One region of the Aerophototrophica crusticola genome, then DNA from elsewhere that is predicted to be linked to it. Evidence: riboswitches for the same ligand, from Rfam matches in the RefSeq annotation. Region 1 holds a riboswitch; the other holds the start of a gene.
The links. Region 1 has a riboswitch for thiamine pyrophosphate ahead of thiO (glycine oxidase ThiO). Riboswitches for the same ligand answer to the same signal wherever they lie in the genome.

Region 1 (9,299 bases):
TGGCGGCGCGGATCACGTGGTAGAACTGGTTTTCCTCCTCCACGATGCCCTTCAGGCGCGAGGCGATGGGCGCGCACAGGCCGTAGGACAGGAAGATGCCCAGGAAGGTGCCCACCAGGGCGCCGCCGATCAGCTTGCCCAGCACCTCCGGCGGCTCGGTGATGCTGGCCATGGTCTTGATCACGCCCAGCACCGCCGCGACGATGCCCAGCGCCGGCATGGCGTCCGCCACCGCCTGGATGGCGTGGGAGCTGTGCAGCCCCTCATGCTTCACCTTCTCGATCTCCTGCTCCATGAGGGCTTCCAGCTCATGGGGGTTGTCCACGCCGATAGAGAACATGCGCAGGTAATCGGCGATGAACTTGACCGTGAAGGGGTCCTTCATGATGGTCGGGTAGGCGTTGAAGATGTTGCTCTCCATCGGCTTCTCGATGTGCTGCTCGATGGCGAGGACGCCCTTGGTCTTCATGGTCTTGAGGATCTGGTACAGGAGCGCCAAAAGCTCCATGTACTCCTTCTTGTGGAACCGGGCGCCGCCGAAGATCCTCTTGATGTCGCCCAGCGACTGCTTGATCACGTGGGTGGAGTTGGCGATCAGGAAGGTACAGGCCGCCGACCCGCCGATGATCATCACCTCCTTCGGCAGGGCCTCGATGATGATGCCGATCTTGCCGCCGAAGATGATGTACCCGCCGAACACGCAGAAGAAAACGCCGGCAAGGCCAATGATGGCGAACATGCGCCCACCCCGGATTCCGAAACCACTACCCCGCTAGAACGTCAGCGCAAACGCCGGATTTGTCAAACCATACCCCGTTCGGTGGGCCCCTGGGCCGGCGGTTGTCACTTGCCCCGGTGTCGCAGGCCCGTCATCCCGCCGCCTTGTCGTCCACGGCAACCTTGTGCTTGCGGCTGAACCAATCGGGCAGGCGGTCCACGCAGGCCCAGACCAGCAATGCCACCCAGCCGGCCGAACTCCACGACCCCACGGCCAGGTTCAGCCCGGCCAGCACCTTCAGATGCCGGTGCCGCCGCACCGCCGCGATGGCGGTGGGCAGGAAGACGATGACCAGGGCGAAGCCGATGCCGAAGGCCACCGCCGCGGGGCCGGCCTGGACCAGCATGTCCCAGGCTTGGGAAAGTTCTTCCATCCGTATCCTCCCGAATATTGGGTTTCCCGCAGGCGCCGGGTTCACCCCTGGGCGCAGGGCGTGTCGTCGTTGGCGATGAAGATCTGCTCCACCGGCTGGCCGAACAAGCGGCCGATCTTCAGGGCCAGGGGCAGGGACGGGTCGTACTTGCCGGTCTCGATGGAGTTGACGGTCTGTCGGCTGACGCCCAGCCGCTCCGCCAGCTCCGCCTGGGACCAGCGGCGCTCCGCGCGCAGGATGTGCAGGCGGTTCTCCATCATCTGTACTTCCGGTAGGCGAGCATCCAGCCGACCGTGTAGCCGACCCCGAACAGCAGGACCAGGTACAGGGCGGGCACCGGTGGCCGGCCCGCCACCTCCTGCAGCAGCACGAAGCTGCACGCCGCCCCGGCGCAGAACAGCACGGCGATGCGCAGGGCGATGCCGTCCATGACCTTGAACAGCTCGTCCTGGCGGCCGCAGAAGCGGAACCAGTGCAGCAGGGCGGCGACGAAGGGCAGGGTGGGCAGCATGGCCAGCGCGCGGGTCAGGTCATCCTCGGCCAGCGCCGGCCGGTCCTCGAACAGGGCGGCCAGGAAGCCGGCGATGGCGCCGGCCACGAACATGTAGGCAAGGCCGAACAGCAGGTCGCGCTTGTCGGCCCGGGTCAGGCTGGACCAGCGGACCCACAGGCCGCCATGGGTGATCTCCACCATCATCCCCTCCTTCTGGTTGGCGCTTCGGAAGCCGGCTCAGCGATAGGACCGGGCCACCAGGCGGGTGGCGACCAGCCACAGGGTGCCCATTACCGCCCAGACCGTGACCATGGGCAGCCGGGGAAGCCCGGCGCTTTCCAGGAAGCCATAGGTGAGGCTCAGCAAGGCTGTGCCGACAAAGGCCAGCATGATGGCCTCCCCCTGGATGCGGCGCTGAAGTTCATCCATCCGCCGGAACTGCTGCCAGACCAGCCAAGCCATTGCGAGGGCCGGAAGCATAGGTAGCAGGACGACGGGCACCAGGGCCGGTCCGGCTACCCATCCCCGGTCGATGGAGGCAAGAACAGGCAGGGTGACCAGGGCATAGGCCATGGACGCCAGCCCCATCTTCCGCCCATACGCCTTGCCGGACAGCCCCTCCGCCCCGCTGTCCACCCTGTCGGCCTTGTCCATCGCCACCTCCCTCTGTCATGTCTTGGCGACAGAATGACAAGCTTCCTTGTCATGATCAAGCGTCCTTTACAAACAGACGCGGGACCTTGACCTGCGTCCCTCCGCGCGGGCTCACCCCCTTGCTTTCGCCGGCCGCCGGGTCCATGACTCATGGCAAGCCCGGGGTGCCCCGGCGGCTTGGTGGCCGTCGGGGCTGAGATCACACCCGTCGAACCTGATCCGGGTCATGCCGGCGAAGGGAGGAAGCCAGTGACCATTTCCGATTCCCCATCCAAGCCCCCCCATTCCAGGCCAAGGGTCGCCATCATTGGCGGCGGGATCGTCGGCCTGTCCATCGGCTGGCGGCTGGCCGCGGCCGGCTGCGCGGTGGACGTGTTCGAGCGGGCCAAGGCCGGGCAGGCGGCCAGCCGCGCCGCCGCTGGCATGCTGGCCGCGGGGGTGGAGGCGGAGCCGGGGGAACAGCCGCTGCTGCCCCTCTGCCTGGAAAGCCAGCGCCTGTGGCCGGACTTCGCGGCGGAGCTGGAGGCGGCAAGCGGGCTTGAGGTGGGTTTGCGGCGGGAGGGGACCATGGTCGTCGCCCTGACCCGGGACGACCTGAACATCCTGCGCAGCAATTACGAGTTCCAGCGCAAGCTGGGCCTGCCCCTGGAATGGCTGACCGGCGCCCAGGCGAAGGAGCGCGAGCCCTTCCTGAACCCCCGCGTGGCCGCGGCAGTCTATAGCCCCAATGACGGGCAGGTGGACAACCGCAAGGCCTGCGGCGCCCTGGTGGTCGCCCTCGCCAAGGCCGGCGGGCGGCTGCATGAGGGGGTGGAGGTCACGGGCGTGGAGGTCACCAACGGCCGGGTCGCGGGCGTGGTGCTGGGTGACGGGCTGCACCAGGCGGACGTGGTGGTGCTGGCGGCGGGGGCCTGGTCGCGGCAGATGGCCGGGCTGCCGCCCGCATCGCTGCCCCCGGTGCGGCCGGTGAAGGGGCAGATGCTGTCCGTGTCCATGGACCCCGCGGACCCGCTGCTGCGCCATGTGGTCTGGGGCCCGAAATGCTACCTGGTGCCCCGGGCCGACGGCACCCTGATCGTGGGCGCCACGACGGAGGAGAAGGGCTTTGACGCCAGCCTGACCGCCGGTGGCGTGCTGGCCCTGCTGGAGGCCGCCTGGCGCACCTTGCCAGGGATCGAGGAACGGCCGATCACCGAGATGTGGACCGGCTTCCGCCCGGGCAGCCGGGACGACGCGCCTATCCTGGGCCCGGCCCTGGGCGTGGACGGGCTGGTGCTGGCCACCGGCCACCACCGCAACGGCATCCTGCTGGCGCCCATCACCGCCGACGCCATCGCGGGATACGTGCTGGCCGGCCAGGTGGACCCGCGCATCGCCGGCTTCGGCGCCGACCGCTTCGCGCCGAGGGAGGCCGCGGCATGAGCACCGTCAACGGCAAGCCCCACCCGCCGGGACCCCTGCTGTCCTTCCTGGAAAGCCTGGGGCACGGGCCGGAGACCCGCGGCCTCGCCATCGCCCTGAACGGCGCCGTGGTGCCCAGGTCCCGCTGGACGGAGACCACCGTGGCCGAGGGCGACGCGGTGGAGGTGGTGAAGGTGTTCCAGGGGGGGTGAGGCAACCCACCTGTCTTTCCAGAGGACACGGACGGCACGGACCAAGGATGGTTGCCGCCCCGCGGCGGTTGGATGGTGGCGGGGATCAAGTGGGTCCGTGTCCGTCCGTGGCATGTCCGTGCCGTCCGTGTAAAACATCCACGCACCCGAAGCAGGCAGACGAGATGACCCAAGACCTCCTCACCATCGCCGGGAAAAGCTTTTCCTCCCGCCTGTTCCTGGGCTCCGCCGGGTACCCGAACCAGCAGGTGTTCCTGGACAGCCTGGCCGCCTCGGGGGCGGAGGTGCTGACCGTGTCCGTCCGGCGGGCGGACCTGACAGGCTATGGGGAAGGGTTGCTGGACCTGGTGGCCGGCAAGGTCTGGCTGCTGCCCAACACCGCCGGCTGCGCCACCGTGAAGGACGCGGTGCTGACCGCCCAGCTCGCCCGGGAAGCCATGGGAACCGACTGGGTCAAGCTGGAGCTGATCGGAGACCGGGAAACCCTGTACCCCGATGTGGAGCAGTTGCTGAAGGCGGCGGACACGCTGGTGCGCGACGGCTTCACCGTGCTGCCCTATTGCACCGACGACCCCGTGGTCTGCCAGCGGCTGGCGGATGTGGGCTGTGCGGCGGTGATGCCGCTGGGCGCACCCATCGGCACGGGCCTGGGTATCCTGAACCCCTACAACATCGAGCTGATCTGCAGCCGCAGCCCCGTGCCCGTGGTGCTGGATGCCGGCATCGGCACCGCCAGCGACGCCGCGCTCGCCATGGAGCTGGGCTGTGATGCCGTGCTGCTGAACACCGCCGTGTCCAGGAGCACCGACCCGGTGCGCATGGCCGCCGCCATGCGCACCGGGGTGGAGGGGGGCCGCCTCGCCCGCCTGGCCGGCCGCATCCCCAAACGCACCCGCGCCGAGGCCAGCAGCCCCGAGCTGGGGCTGATCGGGGGCTAGGTGCTTCCCACCCCGCCCCTTCTGCTGATAACCGACCGGACGCAGGCGCGGCTGCCGCTGGTGGACGTGGTGGCCGCCGCGGTGGCGGGGGGGTGCCGGTGGGTCAGCCTGCGGGAGAAGGACCTTTGCCCGGCCGGGCGGCTGGCTTTGCTGGCGGAGCTGCGCGCCGTGACCGGGCCGGCGGGGGCCCAGCTGACGGTGCATGGCGACTTGGACGCGGCGCGGGCCTGTGACGGGGTGCATCTGGGCGCCGGGGGTGACGTCACGGCGGCGCGGGATCTGCTGGGGCCGGGGGCGCTGGTCGGGGTGTCCTGCCACACGGTGGACGCGGTGCGCCGGGCCGCGGCGGCCGGGGCGGATTATGTGACGCTCAGCCCCATCTTCCTGACGGACAGCAAGCCGGGCTACGGGCCGGCCCTCGGCCCGGGCGCCCTGCGGGGAGCGGCGGCGATCGGTGTGCCCGTGCTGGCCCTGGGCGGGGTGGGGGTGGCAACCGCCGCCGCCTGCCGGGAAGCCGGGGCGGCGGGGCTGGCTGTCATGGGCGGGGTGATGCGGGCGGCGGAGCCGGCAGGGTTGGTAAGGCGGTTGCTCGGCGCTTGGTGTCCCTAAAGCTTCGCGCCGCGCAGGCCCAGGACGCGGGCCTGCATCTCCTCCAGCGTGGCGGTGGGGGGAAGGGTGTGGCCCACCACCACCTCCAGCCGGCGCCACAGGCGGCGCGGCCAGGTGCGGGCGCGCAGGTCGCGGCAATAGGTGAAGATGCTGCCCCAGGCGCCGCGCACGGCCACCGGCACCACCGGTACCGGCGTCTCCCGCAGGATGCGCAGCACGCCGGGGCGGAACGGGGTCATCTGCCCGTCCTTGGTCAACTGGCCCTCCGGGAAGATGCAGACCAGCTCACCTGCGCGCAGGGCGGCGGCGATGCGGGCGAAGGCAGCCTCATGGATGGCCGCGTCCTCCTTGGCGCCGGCGATGGGGATGGCGCCCAAGGCCTTGAAGAACCAGGACAGCAGGGGTGCCTGGAAGATCCTGTAGTACATGACGAACCGGACGGGGCGCGGGCTGGCCAGGGCCACCAGGACCGCGTCCAGGAAGCTGACATGGTTTGCCACCAGCAGGGCCGGCCCTTGCGCCGGGATCAACCCCGTCCGCCGCCGCCGCACCCGGTAGCAGGCATGCACCAGCAGCCAAGCGATACCGCGCATCACCCGACCGGCTGTTTCCTGTACCCACCCCGACATGGCGCCCTCATTTTGAACAATGTTCATTCCGTGGTCCGAACATCACCCGACACCGGGCATGTTGTCAAGGCGGATTTTGAACATTGTTCAAAACAGTGTCGATCAGGGGAAGCGACAGCTCTCAACCTGATCCCGTCAGGGCTGGGGAAAGGGGTGACCGACCGGCCTCAGCAGATCACGTCCAGGAACATGCCCCGGCGATAGCGCGCGGGCAGGCGCAGGATGCCGTCCACCATCAGGGCCGCCAGCTCCAGCGGGTTGGGCCAGCGGTTGCCGGGCCGGCCCTTCTGGATGGGCCGGGTGGACGGGGCCGTCACGGCGCCCGTGCGGCGGCCCCCGCTTTCCGGGATCGGGCCGCCGAGGCTGGGGAGGGTGGGCCTGGTCTCAACCATGGGGTGCCGCTCCGGCTGTTCGGACGGCGAAGGTTAACCCAATCGGATGCGGCATGCACGGGGCAAGGTTCGGTCAGGCGAACTCCCGCCGCTCGGCCAACGCCCCCTCCGCCCCGTGCCGGTCACCGGTGCCGCCGCGCAGGCGCTTCAGCATCTGGAACTCGTCCGGGTCGTGGCCGCAGAAGACCACCACCTCCCGCCCATGCTCCGCCACCAGCCCGCGCAGGCGGCGTTGGTTGTGCAGGCGGGACCGGCGGTCCACCTCCATCATGGTCTGGTAGCCGCGCAGGCCCGGCGGGCAGTGGTGGCCGTCGGCGTCCATCTCCGCCGCGTGGAAATAGGCGTCGCCGGCATGCAGCAGCCAGCCGTCGGGCAGGCGGATGGCGACGCCGGCATGGCCCTCCGTGTGGCCGTACAGGGGCACCATCAGGATCTCCGGCGGCAGGCCGTCCAGGTCGCGCACCGCCTGGAAGCCGAACCAGCCCTCCCCCGCGTTCGCGTCATAGGGGCGCCAGCGGATGCGGTCATCCCACTGCTCCGGCCTGTAGCGCTGGCTGGCGATGAAGCCGTCGCGGCCCTTGGTGGCGGCCCGGAACTCCCGCCCCATCAAGTGGACCATGGCCCCGGGGAAATCCTCCACCCCGCCGGCATGGTCGAAGTCCAGGTGGGTCAGCACGATGTGGCGCACGTCGCGCGGGGAGAACCCCAGCCGCTGCACCTGGCGCAGGGCCGTTTCCTCCGGGTCCAGGCGCGGGCGGTTCAAGCCGCGGAAGAAGGGGCTCAGCCGCTCCCCCGGGCGGCGGGCGTCGCGCATGCCGAAGCCGGTGTCCACCAGGACCAAGCCATGGCTATCCGTTTCCAGCAGCAGGCAGTGGCAGACCAGGGTGGCCGGTTGCCCGGCATGGCTGATCCGCCCGTCCATCAGCCGCCCGCCCCAGGGACAGCAGGTGCCGCAGTTCAGGTGGTGGATGCGCATGGGGCCCTCCGCTGGTGGCTGTGTCCGGTCCCAACCGGTGACGGGCAGGGGCGTTGCAGGGGCTTGACCTTCCAGCCGCTGGAAGCTTCAGCCTTCGCCTGCCATAAAAGGGAGGGAACCATGCGCAAGTCGGCGGAGCGGCGGGCGGCCTACCGGGTCGAGATGGACAGGGCTCGGGCCGCGGGGAGACGGGGCGACCTGGACGGGGCCATGGGACATCTGGAACGGGCCCACATCCTGGCCCAGCCCTGGGCCTGGCCCCATACCCGCACCCATTGGGCCATGCTGTGCCTGGGCCTTCGCCGGGGTGACGGGCGGGAGGTGGCGGGGCAGGTGCTGCGGCTGGCCTTCGGCTGGGCCGGTTCCCTGCTCGGGTGGCTGCCCCACGGCAATCCCGGCAGCGCCCGGGTCCCTTCCACCCGGCCGGTGCCGCCGCCGGACGACTTGCGCCCCTGGTGGGTTGAGGCGGCGGGGCGCGGGGTCTATACCCAAAGCCTCACCCCCACCCCCGACCGGAAGCCATGATGAGGAAAGAGGAGCTGGAACGCCGCCTGCTGCACCGGGACGGGCTGATGCTGGTGGTGGACAAGCCCGCCGGGATCGCCGTGCATGCCGGGCCGGGCGGGGGCGACGACCTTGAGCGCTATTTCCACCATCTCCAGTTCGGGCTGCCGCGGCCGCCGTCGCTGGCCCACCGGCTGGACCGGGACACGTCGGGCTGCCTGGTGCTGGGGCGCCATCCCAAGGCCTTGCGCAAGCTGGGCATCCTGTTCCAGCAGGGGCGGGTGGAGAAGACCTATTGGGCCGCCGTGCTGGGCGGGCCGGAGGGGGAGAGCGGCCGGGTGGAAAACGCCCTGGTCAAGCGCACCGACGCCAAGCGCGGCTGGCGCATGATCGCGGTGGCCCCGGGCACGGAGGACGCGCTGGAATCGGTGACCGACTGGCGCGTGCTGGGCCGGGGCACCATGCCGGGTATCGGTCCCGTCAGCTTCATGGAGTTCAACCCGCGCACCGGCCGCACACACCAGATCCGGGTGCATGCCATGGGGCTGGGCTGCCCGGTGCTGGGGACCCCGTCTATGGCGGCAAGCCGCTGACGCCGGAGGGGCAGGCCCTGGCCTTGCACCTGCACAGCCGGGCGGTGACCGTGCCCCTGCAGCAGAGCAAGCCCCCCGTCACCGTGACCGCCCCCGTGCCCCCGCATATGCGCGCCGCCCTGGCCGCCTGCGGCTGGGCGGGGGAGTCACCCTAAATACCCGTAGGCTCGAGGCGGATGCCCTTGCGGGTGACGGCGCCGTCGGGCTGTGTCTCCAGCCAGCGTTTCCAGGCCTGGAAGTGGGGGGCTTGGCGGTGGGCGTCGATGGCGGCCTCGTCCCGGAACTCCTCCCAGAAGTAAAAGATCGCGGGGCCGCCCGGCTGCTCCTCCCCGCGGGCGCGGGCCACTTGGAACCGCTCGCAGCCGGGCTCCTGCCGGCTGCCGGCGGCGTTGGCGCCCTGGACCTCCAGGAATGCCTCCACCAGGTCCGGCCGGACCTCTACCCGCACCAACTGCCACACGCCCTGCGCCATGGATTTCCCCGTCATCTCGCCACCACCTCGACCCCGTCCAGCAGGACGGCGCCCGTGCCGGTGAAACGTACCCCGGTGGTCACCGTGGCGCTACGGTCGCGGATCATGGCCTCCAACGCCGCCGCCCGCTCCTCCGGCACATAGAGCTGGAAGACCCGCCCCGGTTCCCGCAGGGGGCGGGGGCACTGGCGCAGGTCCTCCGGCGCGCAGGATCGCAGCGGGCGGGCGATGGGGCGCAGCGGGTCGGCCGGGTTGTCCTCCAGGCAGGCGCAGGG
Region 2 (9,299 bases), 1.7 Mb from region 1:
TCGCTGCCGCCAGGCAATTGGTCAATGACCTCGCGGCCCTGGTGGCACGGGCCTGAGCGCTCCGTCCGGCAGGCCGGCAGGTTCGGTCACCCGCCTGCCGATCCTGCCAGGGAAGGCGGCCTCCCTCACTCCCACTCGATGGTGCCGGGGGCTTGCTGGTGATGTCATAGGTGACGCGGTTGATGCCGCGCACCTCATTGATGATCCGCGTGGCGACGCGGCCCAGGAAGCCGTGGTCGAACGGGTAATAGTCGGCGGTCATCCCGTCCACGCTCGTCACCGCACGCAGGGCGCAGGCATAGTCATAGGTCCGCCCGTCGCCCATCACGCCCACGGTCCGCACCGGCAGCAGCACGGCGAAGGCCTGCCAGATGGCGTCGTACAGGCCGGCGTTGCGGATTTCCTCCAGATAGATGCTGTCCGCCTTGCGCAGGATCTCCAGCTTCTCCCGCGTGATCTCGCCGGGGATGCGGATGGCCAGGCCCGGCCCGGGGAACGGGTGGCGGCCGACGAAGCTGTGGGGCAGGCCCAGCTCCCGGCCCAGCGCCCGCACCTCGTCCTTGAACAGCTCGCGCAGGGGCTCCACCAGCTTCAGCTTCATGCGCTCCGGCAGGCCGCCCACATTGTGGTGGGACTTGATGGTCACGCTGGGCCCACCGGTGAAGGAGACGCTCTCGATCACGTCCGGGTACAGCGTGCCCTGGGCCAGGAACCCGGCCCCGCCCACTTTCGCCGCCTCCCGGTCGAACACCTCGATGAACAGGCGGCCGATGGTCTTGCGCTTCACCTCCGGGTCGCTGACGCCCTCCAGCTCACCCAGGAAAAGGTCAGCGGCATCAACGTGAACCAGGGGGATGTTGTAGTGGTCCCTGAACAGGGTCACCACCTGCTCCGCCTCCCCCGACCGCATCAGGCCGGTATCCACGAAGATGCAGGTCAGCCGGTCGCCGATGGCCTCATGGATCAGCACGGCGGCGACGGAGCTGTCCACCCCGCCGGACAGGCCGCAGATCACCTTGCCCTCCTCGCCCACCTGGGCGCGGATGCGCGCGATGGCCTCCTGCCGGAAGGCGGCCATGGACCAGTCGCCGGTCAGCCCGGCCACGCCGAACAGGAAGTTGCGGATCAGCGCGTCGCCATGGGGGGTGTGGACCACCTCCGGGTGAAACTGCACGGCATAGAAGCGGCGCACATCGTCGGCGATGATGGCATAGGGCGCGCCCTCGCTCTGCGCCACGATGCGGAAGCCCTCGGGCAGCTTCGTCACCCGGTCGCCATGGGACATCCAGACCTGTTCCCGGGCGCCCACCTGCCACACTCCCTCGAACAGGGCGCAGGGCTCCTTCACGTCCACATAGGCGCGGCCGAACTCCCGCGTCTCCCCCGGCTCCACCTTGCCGCCCAGCTGCTCGCACATGGTCTGCTGGCCGTAGCAGATGCCCAACACCGGCACGCCCAGGGTGAACACGCATCCGTCCGCACGGGGGAGCCCGGTTCGGTCACGCTGGCCGGGCCGCCGGACAGGATGATGGCCCGCGGCCCGAAGGCGCGGATACGTTCCTCATTGGCGCTGAAGGGATGGATCTCGCAGTAGATCCCCGCCTCACGCACCCGGCGGGCGATGAGCTGGGTGACCTGCGACCCGAAATCCAGGATCAGCACCCGGTTCGGGTGGTTCGCGGCGGATGCGGGGGCGGGAGCGGCGGTGGCAGCCATGGCGCACTGTTCCTGGTCGGGTCGGAAAGTGCGCCGCACCCTAGCCCAGGACCCAAGCCCCTTCAAGAAAAGCCGCCCCCTGCCCGGCGCGGGTCGGGGGTGCGGCAGCCGGGGCGCGCCCCTGGCGGGGCGGCAACAAAGCGGCCGCCCGCGGAACGACCGACCCTTCCCGCCGTTCCCACGGCGAATGGACCCGCAAGGAGCATCCTGCATGAATCGCCGTCTTCCCCTGGCCGCCGCGGCCGTCGCCATCGTGATCAGCGCCGCCGCCCTGGCCCAGACCCCCGCCCCGTCAGGCAACCGCCCCGCCCCGCCGCCGCCCGCCGACAACCCGGTGGCGGGCCAGAACCCCATCGAGGCGCAAAAGGGCAAGGGCGCCACGGCCGGCCGCATGGGCCAGGCCACGGCCCACGCCTTGATCGGCCGCGACGCGGAGGGCCGCGACGGCAAGGAGCTGGGGGAGGTGGTGGACGTCATCACCGACAACCGTACCGGCGCCGTGGACAGCCTGATCGTCAAGGTGGGGGAGATCGACGGGCTGGAGCGGCTGAAGGACCGCACGGTGGAGGTCCCCTTCCAACGCGTCATCATCCAGCCCTCGGCCAACGCCGTGGTGCTGAACATGCCGCCAGAGGACCTCGCCAACCTGAAGGAGTGGGCCTACAACGACGAGGGTGAAGGCATGGTCGGCGTGGGGAACCCATCCCCACCGCCCCGGCGTCCCCCGCGCCCGCCGGCAGCCAGAACAGGCCGAAGCCGGTGGAAGGCAATTCCGGCCGTTAACCTTCCCCCTTCGCCTCGGCGATGATCCAGCCCTTGAAGGCCGCCACCTTGCCCGGGGTGGCGGCCCCTGGCCGATGCACCAGATGGTAGCCCCAGCGCAATGGGGTGCTGACGTCCGGGAACAGGCGGACCAGCCGGCCGGCGCGCAGATCATCGGCAACCACCACGCTACGGGCCAGCGCCACGCCCTGCCCCTCCAGGACCGCCTGCACCACGGCGATGGATGAGTTGATGGTGATGCCCCGGCCGGCATCGACCCCTTGCACGCCCACAGCCGCCAGCCAGCTCTGCCATGTGGGGAAATCCGCGTCGAAGCGGATCGCCGCGTCATGGACCAGGGTGTGGTGGCGCAGGTCCCCTGGCCTTTCCAGCGGGTGCGGCCCGGCCAGCAGCCGCGGGCTGCAAACCGGGAACACCTCCTCCCGCATCAGCAGCGTTGCTTCCACCCCCGGCCAGCTTCCGCCGCCATATCGGATGCCGACATCCGCATCGGACATGGCGAAGTCCACCAGCCGGTCGGTGGCGTCCAGACGCACGTCCAACTGCGGGTGCGCCGCCCGGAACCGGTCGATGCGGGCCAGCAGCCACTTGGCCGCGAAGGCGGGTGAGGATGTGACCGTGACGATCCCGCCCGCCTTCGCCTCCCGCAGCCGGCGCAGGCCCTGCGCCAGCCGGTCGAACCCCTCCCGCAGGTCGGGCAAGGCCGCCTGCGCCTCCTCCGTCAAGGCCAGCCGCACCGGCGGCCCCGGGCTGCGGCGGAACAGGCTGACGCCCAGCCAAGCCTCCAGGGCCCGCACCTGCTGCCCCACCGCCGCCGGCGTCACCCCCAACTCCGCCGCGGCAGGGGCGTAGGACAGGTGCCGTGCCGCCGCCTCGAAGGCGCGCAGGGCGTTCAGGTAGGCCAGGGGTTGGTCCGGCATCCGGGATAGCTTTCCTTTTCCGTGGGCGCACATCTTCTCGTTCGAGGGCGCGCCTGTAAACGGCCAGGATGCCCCTGTCCGAAGCTTCCGGCCAGCGCGCCAGGATAGTCAGGCTATCCGGCACGCCACTGTGCCCGATCCCTGGAACATGGAGAGAGTGATGAAGGCCGCGATCCTGCGCGCGTTCGGCGCGCCCGAGGTGCTGACCCATGGCGACCTGCCCACCCCGGAACCGGGCCCGGGTGAGGTGCTGGTGAAAATCCTGGCCGCCGGCATGAACCGGCTGGACCACTATCTACGCAGCGGCGTCCGGTCCACCCTGCCCCTGCCGCATGTGCTGGGGTCCGACGCGGCCGGCGTGGTGGAGGCCCTCGGGCCCGGTGTCACCGGCTTCAGAAGCGGTGACAGGGTGATCCCGATGCCCGGCTACCCCACCGACCCGGCGGAAGCCGCGTTCCAGCCCATGACCGGCGCCCCCAGCTATGCCATCCGCGGCGCCGGGCCGACGGGCACCTACGCCCAATACATGACCATCCCGGCCCGCTGGCTGCTGCGCGACGACACCGGCCTGCCGCCGGAACAGGTGGCGACCCTGCCCATGGTGGTGGCAACCGGCGTCCGCGCCGTGAAGGTGGTGGGAGAGGTCAAGCCCGGCGACGCGGTCCTGGTCCATGCCGGCGCCTCCGGCACCGGCAGCATGAACGTCCAGGTCGCCAAAGCCCTGGGCGCCCGCGTGGCCGCCACCGTGCGCACGCCGGACAAGGCCGGCTTCGTCCGCGACCTGGGCGCCGACCTGGTGGTGCCGCTGGACGGCTTCGGCGCCGCCATCCTGGATTGGACCGGCGGGCGCGGGGTGGACGTGGTGATCGACAACCTGGGCGGGGAAGTCCTGACCAACAGCCTGGACGTCCTGGCGCCCCTGGGCCGGCTGGTCTCCATGGGCTTCGTCATGGGCACGGAAGCCTGCTTCCCCCTCCGTCCCTTCTTTTTCGGCCAGAAACAGATCCGCGGCACCCTGATGGGCGACCGCGCCGACCTGGAATGGGGCCTGGCCCAGGTAACGGCCGGCCACCTCCGCCCCACCCTGGACCGCACCTACCCGCTTTCCGAAGCCGCGGCAGCCCATGCCCGACTGGCTGCCGGGGAGGCGTTGGGGACGATCGTGCTGCTGCCGTGGGGGTAAACAGGCTGCCCGGATTGGACACGGTAGAGAATAGGTAAGAACAGCGCCCCAGCGTCCCCTCCCCCAGAGGGGGAGGGACAGGGAGAGGGGTTAGGCCCTCTCCGGCTAAGGAAGCGCTGCGGCAAGGGTCCTGCTGTCCTGGTCTGGCCTCCCCTCTCCCTGTCCCTCTCCCCCTAGGAGAGGGAACGACATGGCACCCTACTCCCTTACCGAAGACCCAGTTCTCGTGAACAGCGGCGAGACAAACCGCGATTCCAGGGTCGTGCACAAGCGGCGGGGCTCACCACCCGCCGCCAGCCACTTCCCCTCAGTGATGATCCTCCGGCACCGGCTTGTCGGACAGATAGATCTGCCCGCCGGTGTGCCGGAACGCCTCGGACATCTCCGCCATGCCCTTCTCCGCCTCTTGCGCGGCGGCATAGTCGCGGACCTCCTGGGTGATCTTCATGGAGCAGAACTTCGGCCCGCACATGCTGCAGAAATGGGCCAGCTTGGCGCCCTCCGCCGGCAGGGTCTGGTCGTGGTATTGCTCCGCCGTCTCCGGGTCCAGGGACAGGTTGAACTGGTCGCGCCAGCGGAACTCGAACCGCGCCTTGGACAGGGCGTTGTCCCGCTCCTGCGCCGCCGGGTGGCCCTTGGCCAGGTCGGCGGCATGCGCGGCGATCTTGTAGGTGACGACACCCACCTTCACGTCGTCCCGGTCCGGCAGGCCAAGGTGCTCCTTCGGCGTGACGTAGCAGAGCATGGCGGTGCCGAACCAGCCGATCATGGCGGCGCCGATGCCGCTGGTGATGTGGTCATAGCCAGGCGCGATGTCCGTGGTCAGCGGCCCCAGGGTATAGAACGGCGCCTCCCCGCACTCGCGCAGCTGCTTGTCCATGTTCTCCTTGATCAGGTGCATGGGCACGTGGCCCGGCCCCTCGATCATGGTCTGCACGTCGTGCTTCCAGGCGATCTTGGTCAGCTCGCCCAGGGTCTCCAGCTCCCCGAACTGGGCGGCGTCGTTGGCGTCCGCGATGGACCCGGGGCGCAGGCCGTCGCCCAGGGAGAAGGCCACGTCATAGGCCTTCATGATCTCGCAGATCTCCTCGAAGTGGGTGTAGAGGAAGTTCTCCTTGTGGTGGGCCAGGCACCACTTGGCCATGATGCTGCCGCCGCGGCTGACGATGCCGGTGACCCGCTTGGCCGTCAGGGGGATGTAGGCCAGCCGCACGCCGGCATGGATGGTGAAATAGTCCACCCCCTGCTCCGCCTGCTCCACCAGCGTGTCGCGGAACAGCTCCCAGGTCAGCTCCTCCGCCTTGCCGCCCACCTTCTCCAGCGCCTGATAGATGGGCACGGTACCGATGGGCACAGGCGCGTTGCGCAGGATCCATTCGCGGATGGTGTGGATGTTGCGCCCCGTCGACAGGTCCATGACCGTGTCCGCACCCCAGCGGATGGCCCAGACCAGCTTGTCCACCTCCTCCCCCACGCTGGAGGTGACGGCGGAGTTGCCGATGTTGGCGTTGATCTTCACCAGGAAGTTCCGGCCGATGATCATCGGCTCGGTCTCCGGGTGGTTGATGTTGCTGGGGATGATGGCCCGGCCGCGGGCCACCTCGTCGCGCACGAACTCCGGCGTCACATAGTCCGGGATGGCGGCACCGAAGGATTCGCCCGACCGCCGCGCCGCCTCCCGCAGCCGCTCGCGGCCCAAATTCTCACGGATGGCGATGTATTCCATCTCCGGCGTGATGATCCCGGCTTTGGCGTAATGCATCTGGCTGACATTGCGGCCCGGCTTGGCCCGCAGCGGCCGGCGCGTGGCCCGGTCGAACAGGGGCACGGGGCTTTCCTGCCCGGCCTTCAGCCCGTTGTCCTCCGGCCGGATCTCCCGGCCCTGGTAGTACTCCACGTCGCCGCGCCCCTCGATCCAGGCCTGGCGCAAGGCGGGCAGGCCCAGCCGGATGTCCGTGCGGATGCCGGGGTCGCTGTAGGGACCGGAGGTGTCATAGACCCGCACCGACGGCTCGTCGCCCGTCAGGTCGATCTCCCGCATGGCCACGCGCAGGTCGGGGAACAGGGTCCCCGGCACATGGACCTTGCGCGACGCGGGCAGCGGGCCCGTGGTCACCTGGAAATCGGGGTTCAGCAGGGCATCAGGCATCGGGACCTCCCAGAAACGGTCAGGAGATCCGGGAAGGTGCGCTGGAGCGGCGGAAGGGGCGGCAGCCCTGTCGGACCCATTGCCCCGTCATCCCATCCCTACGCCGGTACGACCCGGATCAGGTTCATAGGGTTCCCGCGGTGCTGCCTTGGCCGGCAGCGTAGCGGTATCTCAGCCCCTTGCCGGGGCTCCCCTTGGTGCTGGGCGGATGGTGTGGGGGATGAACGGTGGAGTCAACCGGGAACGGTGATTTCCCCCTCACCCCACCGGCGGATCGGCCGCCAGGCGGGACAGCGGGATCAGGTCGGTCCAGCCATAGGCGGTCTCCGTCAGGCGCGCGCCGGCGAAGCTGATGGGCTGCTCCGCCAGCCTCTGCCCGCCCAGCCGCTCATAGAACCAGCGGGAGGGGTTGTCCCGCAGCACCCAGACCACGGCCGCCGGCACGCCCACGTCCAGCAGGTCCTGCGCCATGGCGCCCAGCAGGCGGCGACCCCAGCCCTGGCCCTGCGCCTCCCCCGCCACATAGATCGCATAGAACTCCCCGCCATAGCCGGACAAGGCCGTGCGCTGCGGCCCGCAGGAGGCGAAGGCCACCACGTCGCCCCGCCCGTCCACCCCGACAAAGGTCCGCCGCCCCCGCCGCTCCTGCCCCAGCAGCACGGACCAGCGGCGGGCATAGGCGGCGGGTGACAGGTTCACCAAGTAGCGGTCGGGCAGGATGCCGGGATAGGTGGTGCGCCACGTCTCCACATGCACGCGGGCGATGGCGGCCGCGTCCACGGGCAGGGCGGGACGGATGTGGCTGGCGGCCATGGGCGGGCCTCCCCCGGGTTCCGTAGCGACTAAGGACCCATCCTGCCGCATCCGCGAAAGCGTGGCGAGTCAGTCGAGCGCGGCAAGCACCCGCAAATCGGGCCAGCCATACGCCACCTCAACCATCTCCATCCCGTCGAAGATGTGGAAGGTCTGCTTCCTGACCTCCCGCCCGCCCAGCCTCCCATAGAAGCGCCGGGCCGCTTGGTTCGCCTCGAAGACCCAAAGGATCGCGCCCTGCCCGCCCCGGTCCCGCATGGCGCGCCCAGCGGCCCCCATCAGGGCACGGCCCAGCCCCAACCGCTGGGCGGCCGGGTCCACATAGATGCGGTAGACTTCCCACGCATATCCCGGCACCTCGGGCTTGGGCGGCCCGCAGGCGATGAAGCCGCGCACGGCGCCGCCCTCATCCACCGCCACCAGGGCCAGCACGCCCGGCTCGGCCAACATGAAGGCCCAGTCGGCCAGGAACCGCCCGATGTCCAGCCGGTCCAGGAAACCCTGCGGCACGATCCCGGGATAGGCCGCCTTCCAAACCGCCATGTTCAGGGCGGCCAGGGCGTCGATGTCGTCGGCGACCGCGGGGCGCAGGCGCGGGGTCATGCTTCCCCGGCCTCCTCCGCCTCCCCCTCGCCCTCGGCCACGGGCGCGGACCCGTCATCCTTGCGCACCATCACGGCGGCGAAGAACCCGTCCGTGTCGTGGCGCAGCGGGGTCAGCCGCAGCATCACGTCCTTGACCGGCGGCGCGCCCCAGTTGGCGGGCCAGGCCTCCGGCACCGGCAGCAGGGTGAAGTCCGGGTGCCTGGCCAGGAACCCTTCCACCTGCCGCTCATTCTCCTCCGGCAGCAGGGAGCAGGTGGCATAGACCAGCCGACCGCCCGGCCGCACCAACCGGGCGGCACTCTCCAGGATGCTGGCCTGCAGCCCCTCCAGCTCCGACAGCCCCGGGCCTAAGGGCCGCCAGCGGCTGTCCGGGTTGCGGCGCCAGGTGCCCGTGCCGGTGCAGGGCGCATCCACCACCACCCGGTCGAAGCGCAGCTTGTGCCGCTTCACCCAGGGGTCCCGCTCGTTCGCCAGGGGGCGCGTCTCGATGTTGTGCAGGCCCGCGCGGCGGAACCGCTCCTTCGCCCGGGTCAGGCGGCCGGCCAGCACGTCGGCCGCCACCACCCGGCCGCGGTTCTCCATCATGGCGGCGATGGCCAGGGTCTTGCCGCCGGCCCCGGCGCAGAAATCCACCACCTGCATGCCCGGCTGCGCGTCCGTCAGGAAGGCGACCAGTTGCGAGCCCTCGTCCTGGATCTCGATCAGCCCGTCCTTGTAGGCCTGCAACGCCATGATCGGCGCCCGCCCCTCCAGCCGCAGCCCCACCGGCGACAGGGCGGTCGGTTTCGCCTCGATGCCCGCCGCGGCCAGTTGGGCGATGGCCTCCTCCCGCGTGCCCTTCACCGGGTTCACGCGCAGGTCCAGGGGCGCCTCCCCCAGCATGGCGCCCATCTCCGCCAGGAAGCGGTCGCCGAAGGCCCGCTGCAAGGGCTCCGCCGCCCAGTCCGGCACCTCCACCTTCACCGGGTCCGGCTGCTTCGGGTGGGCCAGGGTGCGCGTCTCCAGCGCCTTGGCCAACTTCCACTCCGCATCCGACATGGGCGGGGGGGAGAAGCGGCCACCGGCGAAGTTGTTCTCGATGCTTTCCGGCGTCTTGCCCTGGGACAGCATCAGGTCGGCGATGACCAGCG

Region 2: another riboswitch for thiamine pyrophosphate. It lies ahead of thiC (phosphomethylpyrimidine synthase ThiC); the one in region 1 lies ahead of thiO (glycine oxidase ThiO).

Annotation. Positions count from the first base shown of each region.
Region 1 is NZ_CP051775.1:3,348,868-3,358,166, forward strand. Features, by position in the region: gene motA (flagellar motor stator protein MotA) at 1-739, opposite strand, end outside; gene HHL28_RS16430 (superinfection immunity protein) at 870-1,151, opposite strand; gene HHL28_RS16435 (helix-turn-helix transcriptional regulator) at 1,193-1,411, opposite strand; gene HHL28_RS16440 (hypothetical protein) at 1,408-1,848, opposite strand; gene HHL28_RS16445 (hypothetical protein) at 1,882-2,298, opposite strand; TPP riboswitch at 2,449-2,556, shown strand; gene thiO (glycine oxidase ThiO) at 2,548-3,720, shown strand; gene thiS (sulfur carrier protein ThiS) at 3,717-3,911, shown strand; gene thiG (thiazole synthase) at 4,076-4,849, shown strand; gene HHL28_RS16465 (thiamine phosphate synthase) at 4,850-5,458, shown strand; gene HHL28_RS16470 (1-acyl-sn-glycerol-3-phosphate acyltransferase) at 5,455-6,051, opposite strand; gene HHL28_RS16475 (hypothetical protein) at 6,255-6,479, opposite strand; gene HHL28_RS16480 (MBL fold metallo-hydrolase) at 6,553-7,455, opposite strand; gene HHL28_RS16485 (DUF3703 domain-containing protein) at 7,576-7,980, shown strand; gene HHL28_RS16490 (RluA family pseudouridine synthase) at 7,977-8,552, shown strand; gene HHL28_RS18920 (hypothetical protein) at 8,576-8,707, shown strand; gene HHL28_RS16495 (putative quinol monooxygenase) at 8,704-9,039, opposite strand; gene HHL28_RS16500 (hypothetical protein) at 9,036-9,299, opposite strand, start outside.
Region 2 is NZ_CP051775.1:1,619,346-1,628,644, forward strand. Features, by position in the region: gene HHL28_RS08000 (eCIS core domain-containing protein) at 1-56, shown strand, start outside; partial or broken gene guaA (glutamine-hydrolyzing GMP synthase) at 126-1,716, opposite strand; gene HHL28_RS08010 (PRC-barrel domain-containing protein) at 1,928-2,524, shown strand; gene gcvA (transcriptional regulator GcvA) at 2,496-3,419, opposite strand; gene HHL28_RS08020 (quinone oxidoreductase family protein) at 3,580-4,602, shown strand; gene thiC (phosphomethylpyrimidine synthase ThiC) at 4,910-6,751, opposite strand; TPP riboswitch at 6,830-6,956, opposite strand; gene HHL28_RS08030 (GNAT family N-acetyltransferase) at 7,010-7,564, opposite strand; gene HHL28_RS08035 (GNAT family N-acetyltransferase) at 7,634-8,167, opposite strand; gene HHL28_RS08040 (RsmB/NOP family class I SAM-dependent RNA methyltransferase) at 8,164-9,299, opposite strand, start outside.